DNA from 4 places in the Arthrobacter sp. AOP29-A2-19 genome. Region 1 is predicted to be linked to each of the others. Evidence: riboswitches for the same ligand, from Rfam matches in the RefSeq annotation. Region 1 holds a riboswitch; each other region holds the start of a gene.
The links. A riboswitch is a leader RNA that binds a small molecule or an ion and turns the genes downstream of it on or off. The one in region 1 is predicted to bind S-adenosylmethionine.
Positions count from the first base shown of each region.

Region 2: it holds a riboswitch for S-adenosylmethionine, as region 1 does, so the genes downstream of both, AC3ZJJ_RS15970 (flavin reductase family protein) here and AC3ZJJ_RS14685 (ABC transporter ATP-binding protein) in region 1, are expected to answer to the same signal.
Region 3: it holds a riboswitch for S-adenosylmethionine, as region 1 does, so the genes downstream of both, AC3ZJJ_RS14005 (substrate-binding domain-containing protein) here and AC3ZJJ_RS14685 (ABC transporter ATP-binding protein) in region 1, are expected to answer to the same signal.
Region 4: it holds a riboswitch for S-adenosylmethionine, as region 1 does, so the genes downstream of both, AC3ZJJ_RS09510 (bifunctional o-acetylhomoserine/o-acetylserine sulfhydrylase) here and AC3ZJJ_RS14685 (ABC transporter ATP-binding protein) in region 1, are expected to answer to the same signal.

Region 1 is NZ_CM176894.1:3,189,172-3,193,373, reverse strand. It holds gene AC3ZJJ_RS14690 (aliphatic sulfonate ABC transporter substrate-binding protein) at 1-595, opposite strand, end outside; gene AC3ZJJ_RS14685 (ABC transporter ATP-binding protein) at 672-1,502, opposite strand; SAM riboswitch class I at 1,508-1,597, opposite strand; gene fmdA (formamidase) at 1,807-3,063, opposite strand; gene AC3ZJJ_RS14675 (FmdB family zinc ribbon protein) at 3,142-3,429, opposite strand; gene AC3ZJJ_RS14670 (AmiS/UreI family transporter) at 3,463-4,086, opposite strand.
Region 2 is NZ_CM176894.1:3,454,928-3,459,129, forward strand. It holds gene rpsF (30S ribosomal protein S6) at 1-142, shown strand, start outside; gene AC3ZJJ_RS15955 (single-stranded DNA-binding protein) at 185-781, shown strand; gene rpsR (30S ribosomal protein S18) at 845-1,084, shown strand; gene rplI (50S ribosomal protein L9) at 1,100-1,552, shown strand; SAM riboswitch class IV at 1,711-1,826, shown strand; gene AC3ZJJ_RS15970 (flavin reductase family protein) at 1,877-2,383, shown strand; gene AC3ZJJ_RS15975 (hypothetical protein) at 2,441-2,887, opposite strand; gene AC3ZJJ_RS15980 (DUF1801 domain-containing protein) at 2,918-3,361, opposite strand; gene dnaB (replicative DNA helicase) at 3,867-4,202, shown strand, end outside.
Region 3 is NZ_CM176894.1:3,037,979-3,042,180, forward strand. It holds gene AC3ZJJ_RS14000 (sugar ABC transporter ATP-binding protein) at 1-1,273, opposite strand, end outside; gene AC3ZJJ_RS14005 (substrate-binding domain-containing protein) at 1,257-2,348, opposite strand; SAM riboswitch class I at 2,441-2,537, opposite strand; gene AC3ZJJ_RS14010 (hypothetical protein) at 2,813-3,091, shown strand; gene AC3ZJJ_RS14015 (ZIP family metal transporter) at 3,261-4,016, shown strand; gene AC3ZJJ_RS14020 (ribonuclease activity regulator RraA) at 4,199-4,202, shown strand, end outside.
Region 4 is NZ_CM176894.1:2,041,114-2,045,315, reverse strand. It holds gene tpx (thiol peroxidase) at 1-218, shown strand, start outside; gene AC3ZJJ_RS09520 (CPBP family intramembrane glutamic endopeptidase) at 259-1,065, shown strand; gene AC3ZJJ_RS09515 (VOC family protein) at 1,143-1,784, opposite strand; SAM riboswitch class IV at 1,935-2,053, shown strand; gene AC3ZJJ_RS09510 (bifunctional o-acetylhomoserine/o-acetylserine sulfhydrylase) at 2,125-3,468, shown strand; gene metX (homoserine O-acetyltransferase MetX) at 3,537-4,202, shown strand, end outside.

The DNA of each region.
Region 1 (4,202 bases):
TCCAGGCGTCCACGGATCCGTTTTCGAGGGCGGCGCGGCCGTCGGCGTGCTGGAGGTTTTGGACCGTGACGTCGTTGATGGACAGCCCGGCCTCCTCCAGTGACTGCACCAGGAAGAAGTATGGATCCGTGCCCTTGGTGGCGGCGACCTGCTTGCCCTTCAGGTCTGCGACGGACTTGATCGAAGAACCCTTGGGCACCACTAGCGCCGCCCACTCCGGCCGCGAGTAGAGGCTGATGACCTTGATCGGCGAACCGTTGGAGCGGGCCAGCAGCGCGGCCGAACCGGCGGTTGAACCCACCTGGATGGCGTCCGCCCGGAGCGCCTCGTTGGCCTTGTTGGACCCGGCCGACTGGACCCAGTTCACGGTGACGCCCCGGTCCTTGAGGGTCGCCTCGAGCCAGCCCTTCTCCTTGATGACCAGGCTGAGCGGGTTGTAGGTCGCGAAGTCGATGTTCAGGGTCTCGGCGGCTCCCCCCGCCTCGGAGCCGGAGCCCTCGCCGGCGCAGGCGGTCAGGAGGGCGGCGGCGGCGCCGGCCGCGCCGAGGCCCAGGAAGCGGCGGCGGGAGACGGGGGACAGGGTGGTGCGGATCATGGTGTGTCCAATCTGGTGGGGCCGCCGGGGGCGCGCGTCGGCGTCGGCGGGATGTTCGGGGACGAGGCGTGGGGCTCTAGCGGCGGTGGGAGTCGACGCCGAGGCTCTCCAGCAGTGAGGAGCGCAGGCGGGCCAGTTCGGCGGAGGCGCGGTCCCGGGGGCGCTCGCCGGGGACCTCGAGGACCTGCGTGATGCCCGCCCCCTGGATTCCGGGAACGCTGCCTAGGACGACGACCCGGTCCGCGAGCTGGAGCGCCTCGTCGACGTCGTGCGTCACCAACAGCACGGTGGAGGGGTGGGCGTGGTGGATGTCCAGCAGCAGGTCCTGCATCTTGAGCCTGGTCAGCGCGTCCAGGGCGCCGAACGGCTCGTCCAGCAGCAGGACGCCCGGCCGCCGGGCCAGGGCGCGGGCCAGCGACGCCCGCTGCGCCATGCCGCCGGAGATTTCGCGCGGCCGGTGGTCGGAGTAGTGCGAGAGCTCGACGAGGTCCAGCAGTTCCGCGACGCGTTCCGCGGCCTCCGCCTTGGGCGTCCCGCGGGGCAGGCCGAGGGCGACGTTCCGCCGGACCGATTGCCACGGGAGCAGCCGGGGCTCCTGGAAGGCGACGGCGGAACGGTCGTCGAGTCCGTCGACGGCACGTCCGCCGATGGAGACCTCGCCGCTGGTGGGCCGGTCGAGGCCGGCCACTGCCCGGAGCAACGTCGACTTGCCGCAACCGCTGGGGCCCAGAACGGCGAGGACCTCGCCGGCCGCGACGTCGAAGTCGATGGAATCCAAGATGGTGCGGCGCTCGGATCCCTCGCCGAAGGCGCGGCTGAGGCCCGTGAAGGAAACGGCAAACGCGGAGCCCGGTTCCCCGGCTGGCGCCGCGCCGGCGCGTGCGCCCGGCGCAATTGTGGTGGTCATGCTCATCTCCATCGGTACTGGCGGTAGCACCGGCCCCCGAGGGGTGGTTGCTGCGGCGTCGTCGAGCCAGATCTCTCGGCCGCTCGGGATGGTAATGAGTCAACTAAACGGCATGCGCGGGCCGTGGGCAAGTTTTCGAGCATGGGTGACATATTCGACGTAACACGGCGATGGGCCCAGGAATCGAAGAAGCTTCGACCGTGCGCTGGCATGCTGCCGGTTTTCGCGGCCGGCACCGCACGCGACAAGGTGCCGCCCGCCGTCGTTCACCGACCGCGGGCGGCACCTTGCCGCCGATGCCGGGTTAGGTGTTTGCCGAGCGCGGAGCGCCCATGCCCGGGTCGATCCGGTGTGGGCCCGCCGCGGAGGGCCGTACGTCGAAGTGGAACATCGCGGTGGGCAGGTAGACGGTCGAACAGGAGTTCGGGATGTCCACGACGCCGGAGAGCCGCCCCTCGATCGGGGCCGACCCGAGCAGGAGGTAGGCCTGCTCGCGGCTGTAGCCGAACTTCGTCAGGTAGTCGATCGCGTGCAGGCACGCCCTCTGGTAGGACAGGTGCGAGTCCAGGTACTTCTGCTCGCCGTCGAGGGTGACCGACGTCCCGGAGAAGGCCAGCCATTCGCTGTAACGGGGGTCCACGCGGCCGGGCATAAAGATGGCGTTCTCACTGACCCCGTAGGTCTCCATGCCGCCCTTGATCACGTCGACGCGCAGGTCCAGGAAGCCGCCCATCTCGATCGCGCCGCAGAAGGTGATCTCGCCGTCGCCCTGCGAGAAGTGCAGGTCGCCCATGGACAGGTTGGCCCCGTCGACGAACACCGGATAGAAGACCCGCGTTCCCTTGGAGAAGTTCTTGATGTCCTGGTTTCCGCCGTTCTCCCGGGGAGGCGCGGTGCGCGCGGCCTCGGCGCCGACCCGCTCCCACTCCCCGCGCGCCAGTCCGCCCAGGACCGCGTGCTCCCCCTCGGGCGGCAGGGCCAGGGGAGGGACCCGGTTCGGGTCGGTTGCGATGAGGTCGCCCTCCCGCTTGTTCCACTTGGCCAGCAGTTCCGCGGACGGTGCGGTGCCCATCAGCCCGGGGTGGATCAGTCCCTCGTAGGACACCTCGGGGACGTGCCGCGAGGTGGCCACCTGTCCGGTGAAGTCCCAGATGGCCTTGTACGCATCGGGGAACTGGTCCGTCAGGAAGCCGCCACCGTTGTTGCGGGAAAAGATCCCGGTGTAGCCCCAGCCTTGGCCGGCCAGCGGGCCCGAGTCCTCCTGGGGGATGGGTCCGACGTCGAGGATGTCCACCACCAGCAGGTCGCCCGGTTTCGCGCCCTCAACGGCGAAGGGGCCGCTGAGCTTGTGCACGGTCAGCAGCGGGGCATTGAGGATGTCGTCGGCGGAGTCGTCGTTGACGATCGCGCCGTCGAACCACTCGCGGCAGTCGACGCGGAACGAGTCGCCGGGTTTGACGGTGGCGACCGGAGGGATCTCCGGGTGCCACCGGTTGTGTCCGACCTTCTCCTGCTCCTCGAACTTCTTGCTGGAATCGAGGCGGAAAATGACTTCAGGCATGGCGCTTTTCTCCTTCACGATCGGGTGGAACTGGTGTCCGGGCCCCCCGTGGGGAAGGCCCGCTGGGGCATGCCGCCGTCAGTCACGCGGCAGCTTTCGGTGGAGCGGGTTGGTGGTGGTGCGCGTGGCGGGACGCCGGCCGCGCCCGGGCAGCGAGGACACAACCTCGGGCTCGTGGGCGCTGCACAGCGTGGATTCGACGAGTCCGAACGCGGAGCCGCCCGCGATGGACAGGCGGGCGGCGGAGATTCGCCGCCGCGCGGGCGCTCCGCATTCCGGGCAGGGGACGTCCTCGGGGACCGAGCCCATCGGATAGTTCCCCTCGAGTGTTGTTCCCTCGGGACAGCGGAACTCGTACAGGGGCATCGGCGCTCCTAACTCTTGTGGTGGGCGTGGGTGTCAGGCGTGCGCGGCCGCCGCCGACTCCCGTTGGACGGACGCGCGCCGGCCCAGGAACCAGGCGATGGCGAGCGCGGCGATGCCCCCAACGGCCATCACCACGGCGTTGGCGGGAGTGGACACGAAGGTGCCGGACAGCAGCAGGAGGGCCGGAATGGTCGCGGTCAGGTGCGCCACGATGATCGTGAACCAGCCCGTGGTCTCCGTCAGCGAGTCCTTGCCCAGCGCCAGCAGCAGGAAGAAGAGGAACCACAGGACGGCCCAAATGATCCAGACGACCCCAAACACCGGGTCGTTGGAGACGGTGAAACTGATGGCCCCGTAGGTCACCGCGCATGCCGCGACGAAGAGCGAAAACCAGCCCAACCCCTCGCCCGGCAGGCCGAACATCTGGTTCAGCGCCACATAGAGGTAGGTGAAGCCGAAGAGGTACAGCCCGGAGGCGCCGAGGATGGTCGCCGGGTCCCCGCCCGACTGGGCGATGATGATGGTCGGAAAGACCACCTGCATGGTTCCGACGAAGAAGTTGATGATGGCCGCGGACTTGCCGGGCACCTTGCCGATGAGCATCAGGCCGTTGATGAACAACACGGCTCCGACATACAAAAGACCTACGTTACTCACGTGGATACCCTCCGAAACACAGTCATGGGTTACGGGATAGTGGGGTGGATCTCGCGCGCGGTAGTGCGGTTTTTACCGGTTCGAGCAAGCTATCCCCGGGCCCGGGCAAGGTCAAT
Region 2 (4,202 bases), 270 kb from region 1:
GACCGAGGCCATCTACGCCGTCGTCAACTTCACCGCCACCCCGGCGACTTCCGCGGAACTTGACCGCCAGCTGTCTCTCAACGAGACCATCATGCGCACCAAGATCACCCGTCCGGAAGAGCAGAAGGTTTCCGCAGAGTAGTCTGCGGCTCCCTCACGTAGAGACCGACAACAGGAGGCACCAATGGCAGGCGAGACCATCATCACGGTCATCGGTAATCTCACCGGTGACCCGGAACTTCGTTTCACCCCGTCGGGATCGGCGGTGGCGAACTTCACCATCGCTTCCACCCCGCGGACCTTCGACCGCCAGACCAACGAGTGGAAGGACGGCGAAACGCTGTTCCTCCGCGCATCGGTGTGGCGCGAGGCTGCCGAGAATGTCGCCGAGACGCTGACCAAGGGCATGCGAGTAGTCGCCCAGGGTCGGCTGAAGTCGCGTTCCTACGAAACCAAGGAAGGCGAAAAGCGAACCGTCTCCGAGCTTGAGGTCGACGAAATCGGCCCCTCGCTCCGGTACGCCTCCGCCAAGGTCACCCGCACCCAGCGCTCCGGCGGTGGAGGCGGTGGCTTCGGCGGCGGAAACTCCGGCGGATTCGGCGGCGGCAACGCGGGCCAGTCCGGCGGGTTCGGTGGCGGAAACGCCGGGAACTCGGGCGGAAACGCGGGCGGTAACTCCGGTGGAAACTGGAACGCCCCGGCGGAAGACCCGTGGGCCTCGTCGTCCTCCGGCGGCGGTGGCTGGGGCAACAACCCCGGCTCCGACGAACCGCCTTTCTAACAAACATATTCACCATCCCGCAGAACCTTTCTGCGGGCTCCACCAGATCAAAGGAGCTCCACGATGGCTAAGGCTGAACTCCGTAAGCCCAAACCAAAGTCCAACCCCCTTAAGGCCGCTGACGTTAAGGTCATCGACTACAAGGACGTCGCATTGCTGCGCAAGTTCATCTCCGACCGCGGAAAGATCCGTGCGCGTCGCGTCACTGGCGTCACCGTCCAGGAGCAGCGCAAGATCGCCCAGGCCATCAAGAACGCGCGCGAAGTTGCCCTGCTGCCTTACTCCGGCGCTGGCCGCGGCTAAGGAAGGGATACCAACATGGCAAAGCTCATTCTGACCCACGAAGTCACCGGTCTCGGTGCAGCAGGCGACATTGTCGAGGTGAAGAACGGTTACGCCCGTAACTACCTTCTTCCCCGCGGCTTCGCCCTGACCTGGACCAAGGGTGGCGAGAAGCAGGTCGAGTCCATCAAGGCCGGCCGTGCCGCTCGCGCCGTTGCGAACCTGGAGGACGCGCAGCAGCTTGCTGCCTCGCTGTCCGCCAAGCCGGTCAAGGTCACCGTCAAGGCCGGCGCGTCCGGTCGTCTGTTCGGTACCGTCAAGGCCGAGGACATCGCGAAGGCAGTCGAGGCCGCGGGCCTCGGCTCCATCGACAAGCGCAAGGTCGAGATGCCGGAACACATCAAGTCGACCGGCAACTACCAGGCGACCGTGCGACTGCACGAGGACGTATCCGCCACGCTCGACCTTCAGGTCGTCGCGGCAAAGTAGCAATAGTAGCCGAGCACGGCGACGGAACACGTTCCGACGCAGCGCCCGGTAGACCGTGAAAGGGCCCCGCCGCAAGGCGGGGCCCTTTCGCGTTTCCTTGCGAAATGTTGCGCCGGACTTTTGACCTCGTCCAAGGGGGAAGCCTAGCGTTGTAGGTGAATCAAGAGTGCCAACGCGAAGCCCTGGCTAGTTGGACGGCAACCCTCTCAAGGTAGTGGGGTGCTCCAGGTGATGATTCGGCCGCCCGGATACACCGGCGTGGCAAGTACCGCACCCGCGGGCGCATCTCTGGCGCAGCGGTGTGCACTACGCCGAAGGAACGTCATGCCGCTGACAGAAAACCTCCAGCCAGATTCGCTCCGCAAGGCCTTTGCACGCTTTCCCTCGGGCATCGCGGCCCTGTGCGCCATCATCGACGGCAAGCCGCAGGGGATCATCGCGTCGTCCTTCACGGTCGGGGTGTCACTGGATCCGCCGCTGGTGATGTTCGCGGTGCAGAACACGTCCCGCACCTGGCCGATCGTGCGCGCCGCCGGAAGGATTGGCGTCTCGGTTCTGGGAGAGCGTCACGAGGGGGTCTGCCGCCAGATAGCTTCGCGGAGCGGCGACCGCTTTGCGGGGCTCAAACTCGAATCCACCGACGACGGTGCGCTGTTCCTGGACGACGCGGCGCTGTGGCTCGACTGCAGCGTGGAGCAGGAGGTGCCGGCGGGCGACCACCACGTGGTCATCCTGCGCGTGCACGGACACGAGACACACGGTGACGCCAACGAGCCACTGGTCTTCCACGGGTCCGAGTTCCGCAGGCTTCAGGAAGCCGCACTGGTCTAGGTCAATGCCTCCAGGCACACGCAGCCGGGTGCCGGAGCACCGGGTGCGGCGGCCACCCTAGGAGGCGCGGAGAGAGTTCACGAACTTGGTGGCCTCCGCCACGGAAATGCCCGTGTCCCGCCTTACCTTCCGGATCGCCTCCAGCGTCTTCCCCGCCCGGATCAGCTGCACCGTCTCGAGATACTCGGGATCCCCGGACGCCTGCGCGGAGCCACGGGCGGTGGCGGCACGGCTGGCAGACGAGGCTGCGCCCTGTCCGTTCCTGCCCGTGGAGGTGCGGGCCGCCGCTGCCGTGCGGGCCATGGTGGCCTGGCGGATCTTGTCGGCACGCTCCGTCTCCTGCCGCTGTTGTTGTGCCGCCGCCTCGTTGAGCCGTGCGATGTAGAGATCGGCCTCGTTCGTCTGGTTTTGCGGCCTCGACGCGATGGCGGCCACGAGCAACCAGAGCAGCGCCCCGACCACCAACACCGTGACAAGCAACTCCGGCAGGGTCAGTCCAAACATGGTTGTGCTCCTCTGTGGCGCCGTGCGCCGTTAGGTTGAGGGGTGGGCCGCGCCGGCGTTATGGAGGTTGTCCATCACGTGGCGGTAGCCGATCGCCGTCAGTCCGCGCAGGACGTCGAGATCGACGTCCGCGAGCTTGTTCACGTAGAGGCAGGCGGCCCCCACTTTGTGCTTGCCCAAGAGGGGGAGGATCCCCGGGGCGTCGGGGCCGTAGGTCAGTCCGTAGAGGGAGAGGCTGGCCTTGCGCGGCGAAAACCCCACGGCGCAGGCGTCGCCCTCGCGGCCCGAAGCATAGCGGTAGTGGTAGGCGCCGAATCCGATGATGCTTGGTCCCCACAAGATCGCCGGCTGGCCCGTGACGTCCGCCATCATCTCCATCAGGTACTCGGCGTCCGACCGGCGGACCGGGTGTTCGAGGGCGGCAACAAATTCCCGTGGATCCGCGGAACGCGGGGCCGTCTTGACTTCGGTCATGGGCCCAGTATCGCAGTGCCCCACACGGGCAACAAGAACGGCTCGCGCGGGCCGTCGGGGCCAATCCTCGGCGTGTCTGTGGATAACTTGGGGATATGTGGGTAACTAGTCTCACACGTGCCGGTTTACTCGCCAGTAAACATCCAAGTGCCGGGTGAATGTTGGGATAAAAAAACTTTCCTCACAAGGGGTGTGTACAAAGAAGTGCCTAGTCAGAGCGCGATTATTCCTGAAACAAATTTTTCATCCACAGGTTCGTCCCCAGTCTGTGCACACAACACGCCGCTAAACACACAGGTTCTCCACACGGGCTGTGGATAAGTGCCTTGGGTGTGGGCATTTAAGGGTCTATGGTGACAAGGTCTCCGGTCCATATGTGGATACCCGGCAATCCCCCCGCAGCGCTGTGCACAACATTCTCCGGGCGTGGGAAGCCGCTGGGATACTGGAGGAAACAACGGAGCGCACCGCAGGCCGCTCCGCGCTCAGTTGGAAGGTAAGTGCCGTGTCTTTGACGCAAGCGGAGCCCAAGGGATCGAGGGAGTCCGACTTCGGACGCACCCCGCCGCAGGACCTCGTGGCGGAGCAGAGTGTGTTGGGCGGCATGATGCTCTCCAAGGACGCGATCGCGGACTGTGTCGAGGTCCTCCGCGGTGTCGATTTCTACCGGCCCGCGCACGAATCCATCTACGAGTCGATCATCGACCTCTATGGCCGAGGCGAACCGGCCGACGCCGTGACGGTCTCCGACCTGCTGACCAAACGCGGCGAGATCTCCCGAATCGGCGGGCCCGCCTACCTCCACACGCTGATCCAGTCGGTTCCGACGGCGGCGAACGCC
Region 3 (4,202 bases), 150 kb from region 1:
GGACCAGCACGGAGGGTTTGGTCGCGAGCCACTTGGCCAGGACCACCTTCTGCTGGTTCCCGCCGGACAGGCTTCCGCCCACGGCGGCCACGTTGGCGGGCCGGATGTCGAGTTGTTTGACGAGTCCCTCGGCGAGCTTGCGCTCCCGTGCGGGCGAGATGAATCCGAGAAGCCGGGAGACGGCCTTCAGGCTGGCGACGGAGAGGTTCTCCTGGACGGTGTTGCGCACAAAAAGGCCGTCCCGCCGCCGGTTCGACGGCACATAGGCGCCGCCGTGGGCAACAAAGTCGGCGATGGTTCCCACTGGCTTGCCGTTGAGCACCACCTCGCCCCGCCGCCGGCCGGTTCCGGTGACCGCGTCGGCGACCACGTCGACGCCGGAGCCCACCAGCCCGGTGATCGCGACGACCTCGCCGGCCCGTACCTCGATATCCAGGGACTCGAGCGCGCGCGGGACCGTCAGCGCCTCCACGCGCAGGGCCGGCGTGTCCGACTGCGGCCGGCGGGGCGCGCGGCCGTGCTCGAACTCGACGACCTTGCGTCCGACCATCAGCTCGACGACGTCCTCGAGCGTGCCCGACCGCAGGTCCACGTCGCCGGCATTGCGCCCGTTGCGGAGCACCGTCACGCGGTCGGTGATCTCGTGCAACTCCTGAAGGTAGTGGCTGATGTAGATGATGCCCACGCCGTGCTCCTGAAGCCGGCGCAACGTGCCGAACAACTGCTCGACCTCGCGGGCGGCCAGCGGCGCGGTCGGCTCGTCCAGGATCAGGATCCGCGGCTCGGAGAGGACGGAGCGGGTGATCTGGATGAGTTGCTGCTGCGCGACCGTGAGCCGCTCCACCAAGAGCGACGCGTCGATGTCCTGACCGGTGACGCGCAGGATGTCGGCGGCGGCCCGGGCCTCGATGGACCGGGCGCGGATCCAGCCTCGCCCCAGTGTCCGCTGCCCCAGGTACAGTTGCTCCGCGACGGTGAGCTTGGCGGCCAGGTGGCGGTCCTGGTGGATCACGTGGATGCCCAGGGCCTCGGCGTCTGCCGGCCTGAAGACCGGGACGGCGGCGCCGCCCAGCTCGATGGTGCCCTCGTCGGCGGTGTGGAGCCCGGTGAGGATCTTGATCAGCGTGGACTTGCCGGCGCCGTTCTCGCCGACCAGGCCCAGGATTTCTCCGGCCCGCAGCGTCAGGTCGACGTCGGCGAGGACGCGGGCGGCACCGAAGGTCTTGTTGATGGCCCGCATCGCGAGCAGCGGTGGGTTAGATGCCAAGGTCATTGCGCACCTGGTTCACGTTGGTCTTGTCGATGAACACCGGGGACAGGTAGCTGGTCCGCGTGACCTCGTCCTCGCGACCGCCCAGGAACAGGGCCACGTTGGCGGCGGACTGCGCGGCCATGGCCTTGGTCTGCTGGGCCACCGTCCCGGTGTAAGAGCTCTCGGGATCAGCGATCAGGTCCAGCGCGCCGGGCTCGGCATCGACCCCGTAGAGCTTGATTTCGTCGCGGCCCGCGCTGTCGATCGCCTGGGCGGCGCCGATCAGCGGGATGTCCCAGCAGCTCCAGACGGCGTCGATCTCGCCCTCGGGCAGTCGGCGCAACTGGTCCTGGATCTGCTTCTTGGCGTCCTCGATGGTGCCCTCGTACTTGTCCTGGAGTTCGGGCTGGATGATCTCGATGCCGGGGTAGTCCTCCAGGACCACCTTGAGCTCGTTGTAGCGGATGCGGCACGGGGCGACCCCGGGGAAGCCGTTGAAGGCCAGGATCTTGCCCTGGCCATCGATGTCCTCCGCGAGCGTGCGGGCGAGTGTGGAGCCAATGACCCAGTTGTCGCTGGTGACGTTGTTGATGCCGTATTCGGACTGGAAGTCGATGGTGAAGAGCGGGATGCCGGCGTCGTCCACCTTCTTCAGCGCCGGGGTCAGCGTCTGCGCGTCGCCAAGAATCACAACGATGGCGTCGGGGCGCTGGGTGACGAGGTTTTCGACGTCGGTGACGTGCTTGTCGTCCTTGGCCTCGGCCTGGGTGGCGATCACCTTGCCGCCGCGCGCCTCGACGCTGGCCTTGAGTTCGTCGTACACGACCCGGCTGAAGTCGTGGACGATGTCCTTGGCGGCGATGCCGATGGTCTTTCCCTCCAGGGACGGCGCGTCGGCCACGGCGGCGTTGTCCGCGGCGGGGGCCGCGGCGGCCGCGGCACCCGCGGCCGGCGCCGCACCGGCGGGTGCAACGGGTTCCTTCAGCGAGCAGCCGGTGAGGATGATCGCGGCCGCGGCGGCCAGTCCGATGGACTTGAGGAGTCCGCCCGCCAACGGCGTGGAGCGAGGGGTGGGAGCTGCGTGGGTCGGGTGCATGGGGTTCCTTCAACTGTGTGGATGTCGAAGAAATCAGCGAAACGGCAGACGGCAGCGAGGGGGCACCCGTGATGACGGCCGGAATCGTGAGATCTCCATCGGTCCTGGCCGAAGCACTATCCGTGGATGGAGTCCACGGACTTGCTGCGGCGTCGTTGAGCCAGGTCTCTCAGCCGCTCTGGATGGTGTCCTTCAATTGAACCAACGGCTCCCGGGTCGGCGGATTGTGTCGTCATGGTCCGTCCCTTTTGCTCAACATGCGGTCACGGGGCGTCACCTGGGGATCGCGCGCACGTGCCGGCCGGCCCGCGGCGGCGTAATGATCGGACGCGGGGGGACATGTGGGACACATTCGTGCTTGCGCGGCACATCGACTGCTAATGGCCGCACGGTCCACCATCCATTCCCTATGACGCGGCCGAATCCTAAAATGAAGCCACGGCGTCGAAGGACCGGTGAGTGCGATGAAGCGACTGGGCTCCACAAAAAAGCAGGACCATCCAAGCGAGAACCCGCTGCGCGACATGGAGGGGGTGGGACCACACGGCGTCCACACGTCGGCCGACAGCCCGGGCCTGCCGAATCTGGCCGGGGCCCAGAACCCCGGCCCCGGAACCTCGCACATCTTCTACGGCGAGGACGGGCGACTGCCGGACGAGGCGGCGGGCCCCCGCGAACTCCAGGGGCACCTCGGCGCGGACGGCTGGTTGCGTCGGCTGTTCCGGCGTCGTTCGGTGCGTTGAACGCGAGGCGACCGGGCGGCTGACCGGGCAGCAGCGGTCCCTGGCCGGTCCTAGGATGGGGCATGACCTCCCCGCAAACGTCGTGGCCCGTGCGCGGGCCCCATAACAACGTCGCGCGGGCGTCTCCCGCGACGCATCGCCCGGCGGCCGGCCCTGGGCGCGGGGCATGATGCCCGATTGGCTCACGGCCCTCGTGGCGGGAACCCTGGGCGGGTCGGCGCTGCTCGTGGGTTGCGCCATCGCGTGGAAGTGGCGCATCCCCACCAAAACGGTCTCCACGGTGATGGCTTTCGGCGCGGGGGTCCTGATCTCGGCACTCGCGTTCGAACTGGTCGGCGAGGCCGTCTCGACGGGAGGCATGTCCGCCACGGTCATCGGGTTTATCGTCGGCGCCGCCCTCTTCGCCGGGGCCAACGCGATGCTCGCCGCCCGCGGCGCCAAACACCGCAAGCGGTCCGGGCCGCTCCAACCGGGCGAGGACGAGCACCCCGGAAGCGGGACCGCGATCGCCGTCGGGGCGCTGCTGGACGGCATCCCCGAATCGCTGGTGCTCGGGCTGGGGATCGTGGCCGGGGGCGCGGCGAGCCCCGCCATGCTGACCGCCGTGTTCATCTCCAACGTGCCAGAGGGGCTCGCCAGCACCGCCGGAATGAAGCGGGCGGGCCGCGGGGCCGGCTACGTCTTCGGTGTGTGGGGCGGGATCGCCGTGATGTCCGGCATCAGCGCCCTTGTCGGCTACCTGGCGCTGCAGACGGCCCCCGATCCCCTCGTCGCGTTCATCAACGCGTTGGCCGCCGGCGCGATCCTGGCCATGGTCGCGGACACGATGATCCCGGAGGCCTTCGAGGAACACCATGTGATGACCGGGATGACGGCCTCCATGGGCTTCGTCGCCGCGCTTGCCCTGCACCACGCGGGCGGCTGAGTCCCGGCACCTCTTCCGTGTGCGTCTGTCCTCCTGTAGCTTGAGCGTTGGTATCTTGGTATACCAATTTATTCGACTCATCGAAAGGAAACATGGTGTCGGTAGAAGCAACAGGTCAGTCCGGTCGGAGCGCAGAAACAGAGGCACCGGCGAGCGCCCAGGCCCCACTCAGCCAGCAGGCCATGG
Region 4 (4,202 bases), 1.1 Mb from region 1:
GCGGTGCCGAGGGCCTGGAGAACGTCGTCGCGGCATCCACCTTCCGCTCGGACTTCGCCGAGGCCTACGGCGTCAAGATGGTCGACGGCCCGTTGGCCGGCCTCAACGCGCGCTCCGTCGTCGTCTTCGACGCGGACGGGACCGTCCTGCACTCCGAGCTGGTTTCCGACATCACGGTGGAGCCGGACTACGACGCCGCCATCTCCGCGCTGAACTAGCCGGCGTCGGCGGGGGATCCGAGTCGCTACCATCGATGACATGGACAGCACCGGATCCCTTGCCGCGTCCGCGGCCGACCGAGAGGGCGGCCTGCGACCACCCGCGACCCGCCGCTGGCTGCGGATCGAACTCGCGCTGATCCTGGGGCTCTCCCTCGGACAGTCGGCCGTGTACTCCGTAGTCAGCCTGCTGGACAAGCTGAGCCGCGCCCCCCTGGGGGGCCAGACCACCAGCATGAACAACACCCTCAGCGACCGCCCCTACTTCGATCTGACGTACCAGCTGCTGGACATCGTGTTCGCGCTGGTTCCGGTGGCGCTGGTCTTTTTCCTGCTGGCGCATTCCGGGGTCAACGGCTTCCGGGCCATGGGCTTCGACCTCCGCAGGCCCTGGCGGGATGTCGGCTGGGGGGTGGCGCTCTTCGCCGTGATCGGCCTGGGCACGCTGGGGGTCTACGCGGCGGGCCGGGCCTTCGGCCTGACCACGGCGATCGTTCCGTCCGCGCTGGAACCCTACTGGTGGACCATTCCGGTGCTGGTGCTCTCCGCGGTCCGCCACGGTGTCCTGGAGGAAACCGTCGTCGTGGGCTATCTCTTCGACCGCCTTCGGCGCCTCGGCTGGGGTCCGTGGGCCATAGTCCTCGCCAGCGCCGTCCTGCGTGGGAGCTACCACCTCTACCAGGGGTTCGGGCCCTTCGTCGGCAACTTCCTGATGGGCCTGGTCTTCGGCTGGCTCTACCTGCGGTTCAAGCGCGTGATGCCGCTCGTCGTCGCCCACGCCCTGCTGGATACCGCGGGCTTTGTGGGCTACGCGCTGATCGGCACGGCCATCGGCCTGGGCACCTAAGGGACCGGCGCTTAAAGCACCGCGGGCCGGACGCCATTGTCCGGCCCGCGGTGCCCCAAGTGCCCGGGATTCCGTGGTTACAGGGTGACTTCGCCGTTCGGGGTCTCGAAGGTGACGGACATGATGCCCGGCGTGCCGTTGGGGGCCTGCCAGTCGACGTCGACTCCCTCGAGCGGGCTCTGCTCCGGTGTCCCCAGCCATTCGCGCACCCGGTCGCGGGATCCGGCGATGCTGATCCTGGAGATCCGCGCCACCGGCTCTAGCGCCTTGGACGGGTGCAGGTTCTCCGTGCCGTCGTCCCAGCGCAGCATGTAGGGCACTTGGGGGTCGGCGATGAGCCCCTTGATCCCGATCTGCTGCCACGTGAGCTCCTGGCCGTCCGGAAACTTTCGGTTGCCCGGAACGGCGGAACGGCCGAGCCGCTCCTCGAATGGAGCCAGGTCGTCAACGGCGACGCACCAGCCCATCCAGCCGCCGCCCATTTCGGAGCGCGCGCGCACGGCCTGGCCGAAGGGCGCCTTGTCCGACGCCGGGTGCGCGAGCACCTCGACGACCTCCAGGTACTGGTTGTTCAGCAACGGGAAAATGACGTTCCGGGTGCCGAATCGGGGATGGACGCCGCCCTTGACCGACTTGATCCCCAAAGTGTCTTCGATGCGGTCGGCGGTGGCCGCCAACCCATCCTGTCCGCAAGCGTATGAAACGTGGTCCAACCTCATGTGCCCATGATGGCACTTTGTGAGGTGTGTCTCGACTTAGGATCCCCTTACTTGAAGGCGGGTGTCCCCGGGGTGTCGTGGATTCATTCCGCGTCACATTCCCGGGGTGCGGCTTGCGGGGCGGCGGGGCTTCAGCAAAACTGGTTCTCAGGTCATGAGTGCCAGCGCTAAACCCCGGTTTGCTGGCCGGCAACCCTCCACTCGCGGTGGGGTGCCCCGGGTGAAGACCGGGCCCGGCGCCAAGAAGTGGCGCGGGGCAAGCGCGGGTCGGTTCCCGGCGGCGCCACCCTGGTGGCGACTCGCCGCAGGGTCGGCCCCTCGAGAGAAGAGGAGCACCACAATGTCCGCCAACTGGTCCTTTGAGACGCGCCAGATCCACGCCGGCCAAACTCCCGATTCGGCCACCGGGGCGCGCGCCCTGCCGATCTACCAGACGACGTCGTTCGTTTTCCCGAGCTCGGAGAGCGCGGCCGCCCGTTTCGCGCTTCAGGAACTCGCGCCCATCTACACCCGCATCGGCAACCCCACCGCGGAGGCCGTGGAGAACCGGATCGCCGACCTCGAGGGCGGCGTCGGCGCGCTGCTCCTGGCCTCCGGTCAGGCGGCCACGTCCTTCGCCGTCCTCAATGTGGCCGAGGCCGGCGACCACATCGTGGCCAGCCCGAGTCTTTATGGCGGAACGCAGAACCTGTTCAAGCACACCCTTCGCCGGCTGGGCATCGAAACAACTTTCGTGGAGGACCCCGACAACCTCGACCAGTGGCGGGCCGCCGTCCGGCCGAACACCAAGGCCTTCTTCGGCGAGGTGGTCTCCAACCCGCGCCAGGACGTGCTGGACATCGAGGGCGTCGCCACGGTGGCGCACGAGGCCGGCGTCCCGCTCATCGTGGACAACACGCTCTCCACCCCGTACCTGATCCGTCCCATCGAATGGGGCGCGGACATCGTGGTCCACTCGGCCACCAAGTATCTGGGCGGCCACGGCACGGCCATCGCCGGCGTGATCGTGGACTCCGGCAAGTTCGACTTCGCCGGGGATCCCGAGCGTTTCCCGACCTTCAACACCCCCGACGAGTCCTACAACGGACTGGTGTTCGCCCGCGACCTGGGCGTCGGTGGGATCCTCGGGGCCAACCTGGCCTACATCCTCAAGGCGCGCGTCCAGCTCCTGCGCGACCTCGGCTCGGCCGTCGCACCGCTCAACGCGTTCCTGATCGCCCAGGGGCTCGAGACGCTCAGCCTGCGCGTGGAACGCCACGTCTCCAACGCGCAGCGGGTGGCCGAGTGGCTCGAGGCCCGCCCGGAGGTGCGCTCCGTGGCCTTCGCGGGCCTGCCCTCCAGCCCGTGGTTCGAGCGCGGCCGCAAGTACGGTCCGCGCGGGACCGGCGCCGTCGTCGCGTTCGATCTCGCGGGCGGGGCGGAGGCGGGCCAGGCATTCGTCGACGCGCTGGAGCTGCACTCCAACGTCGCGAACATCGGCGACGTCCGCTCGCTCGTCATCCACCCGGCGTCCACGACCCACGCGCAGTTGGGCGAGGCCGAGCAGATCGCCGCCGGGGTCACGCCGGGACTGGTGCGGCTCTCGGTCGGGCTGGAGCACATCGACGACATCATCGGCGACCTCGCGGCCGGATTCGACGTGGTCCGCAGCGCCGCGCCGACGGACCTGCAGGCGGCTCGGTGAGCGTCGACTTCAACACGACGTCGGAGCGCTCCGCTCCGGACGCCGTCGGTCCGCGGACCGACGGCGTCCTGCGGACCCTGCGCACCGGCGCCTTCCACTTCGAGACCGGTGGCTGGCTCCCCGAGCTCGCCATCGGGTACGAGACGTGGGGCAGGCTGAACGCCGACGCCTCCAACGCAGTCCTGCTGCAGCACGCCCTCACCGGAGACACGCACGTGGCGCGCGGCGACGCCGCGGAGCCCGGCTGGTGGGACGGTTTTGTGGGTCCCGGCAAAACGCTGGACACCAACAGGTACTTTGTTGTCGCCGCCAACATGGTCGGCGGGTGCTACGGCACCACCGGACCCGCCTCCCCGGATCCCGACGGCAGGCCGTGGGGATCGCGCTTCCCGTTCACCACCGTGCGGGACTCCGTGCGCGCGGAGGCGCGGTTGGCCGACGCCTTGGGCGTCGCGCGCTGGCACAGCGTCCTCGGCGGCTCGCTGGGCGGGGCGCGCGCGCTCGAGTGGGCCGCGGAGTTCCCGGACCGGGTCGGGGCCTGCGTGGTCATTGCCGCGGCGGCCGAGGCGAGCGCCGAGCAGATCGCGTTCGCCCAGGCGCAGACCGCGGCCATCCGGTTGGACCCGGCGTTCTCCGGCGGCGACTACTACGGCGCCACCGCCCCGCTGGGCGGACTCGGGATCGCACGCCGGATCGCGCACATCACCTACCGCTCCGAGCCCGAACTCGATGTG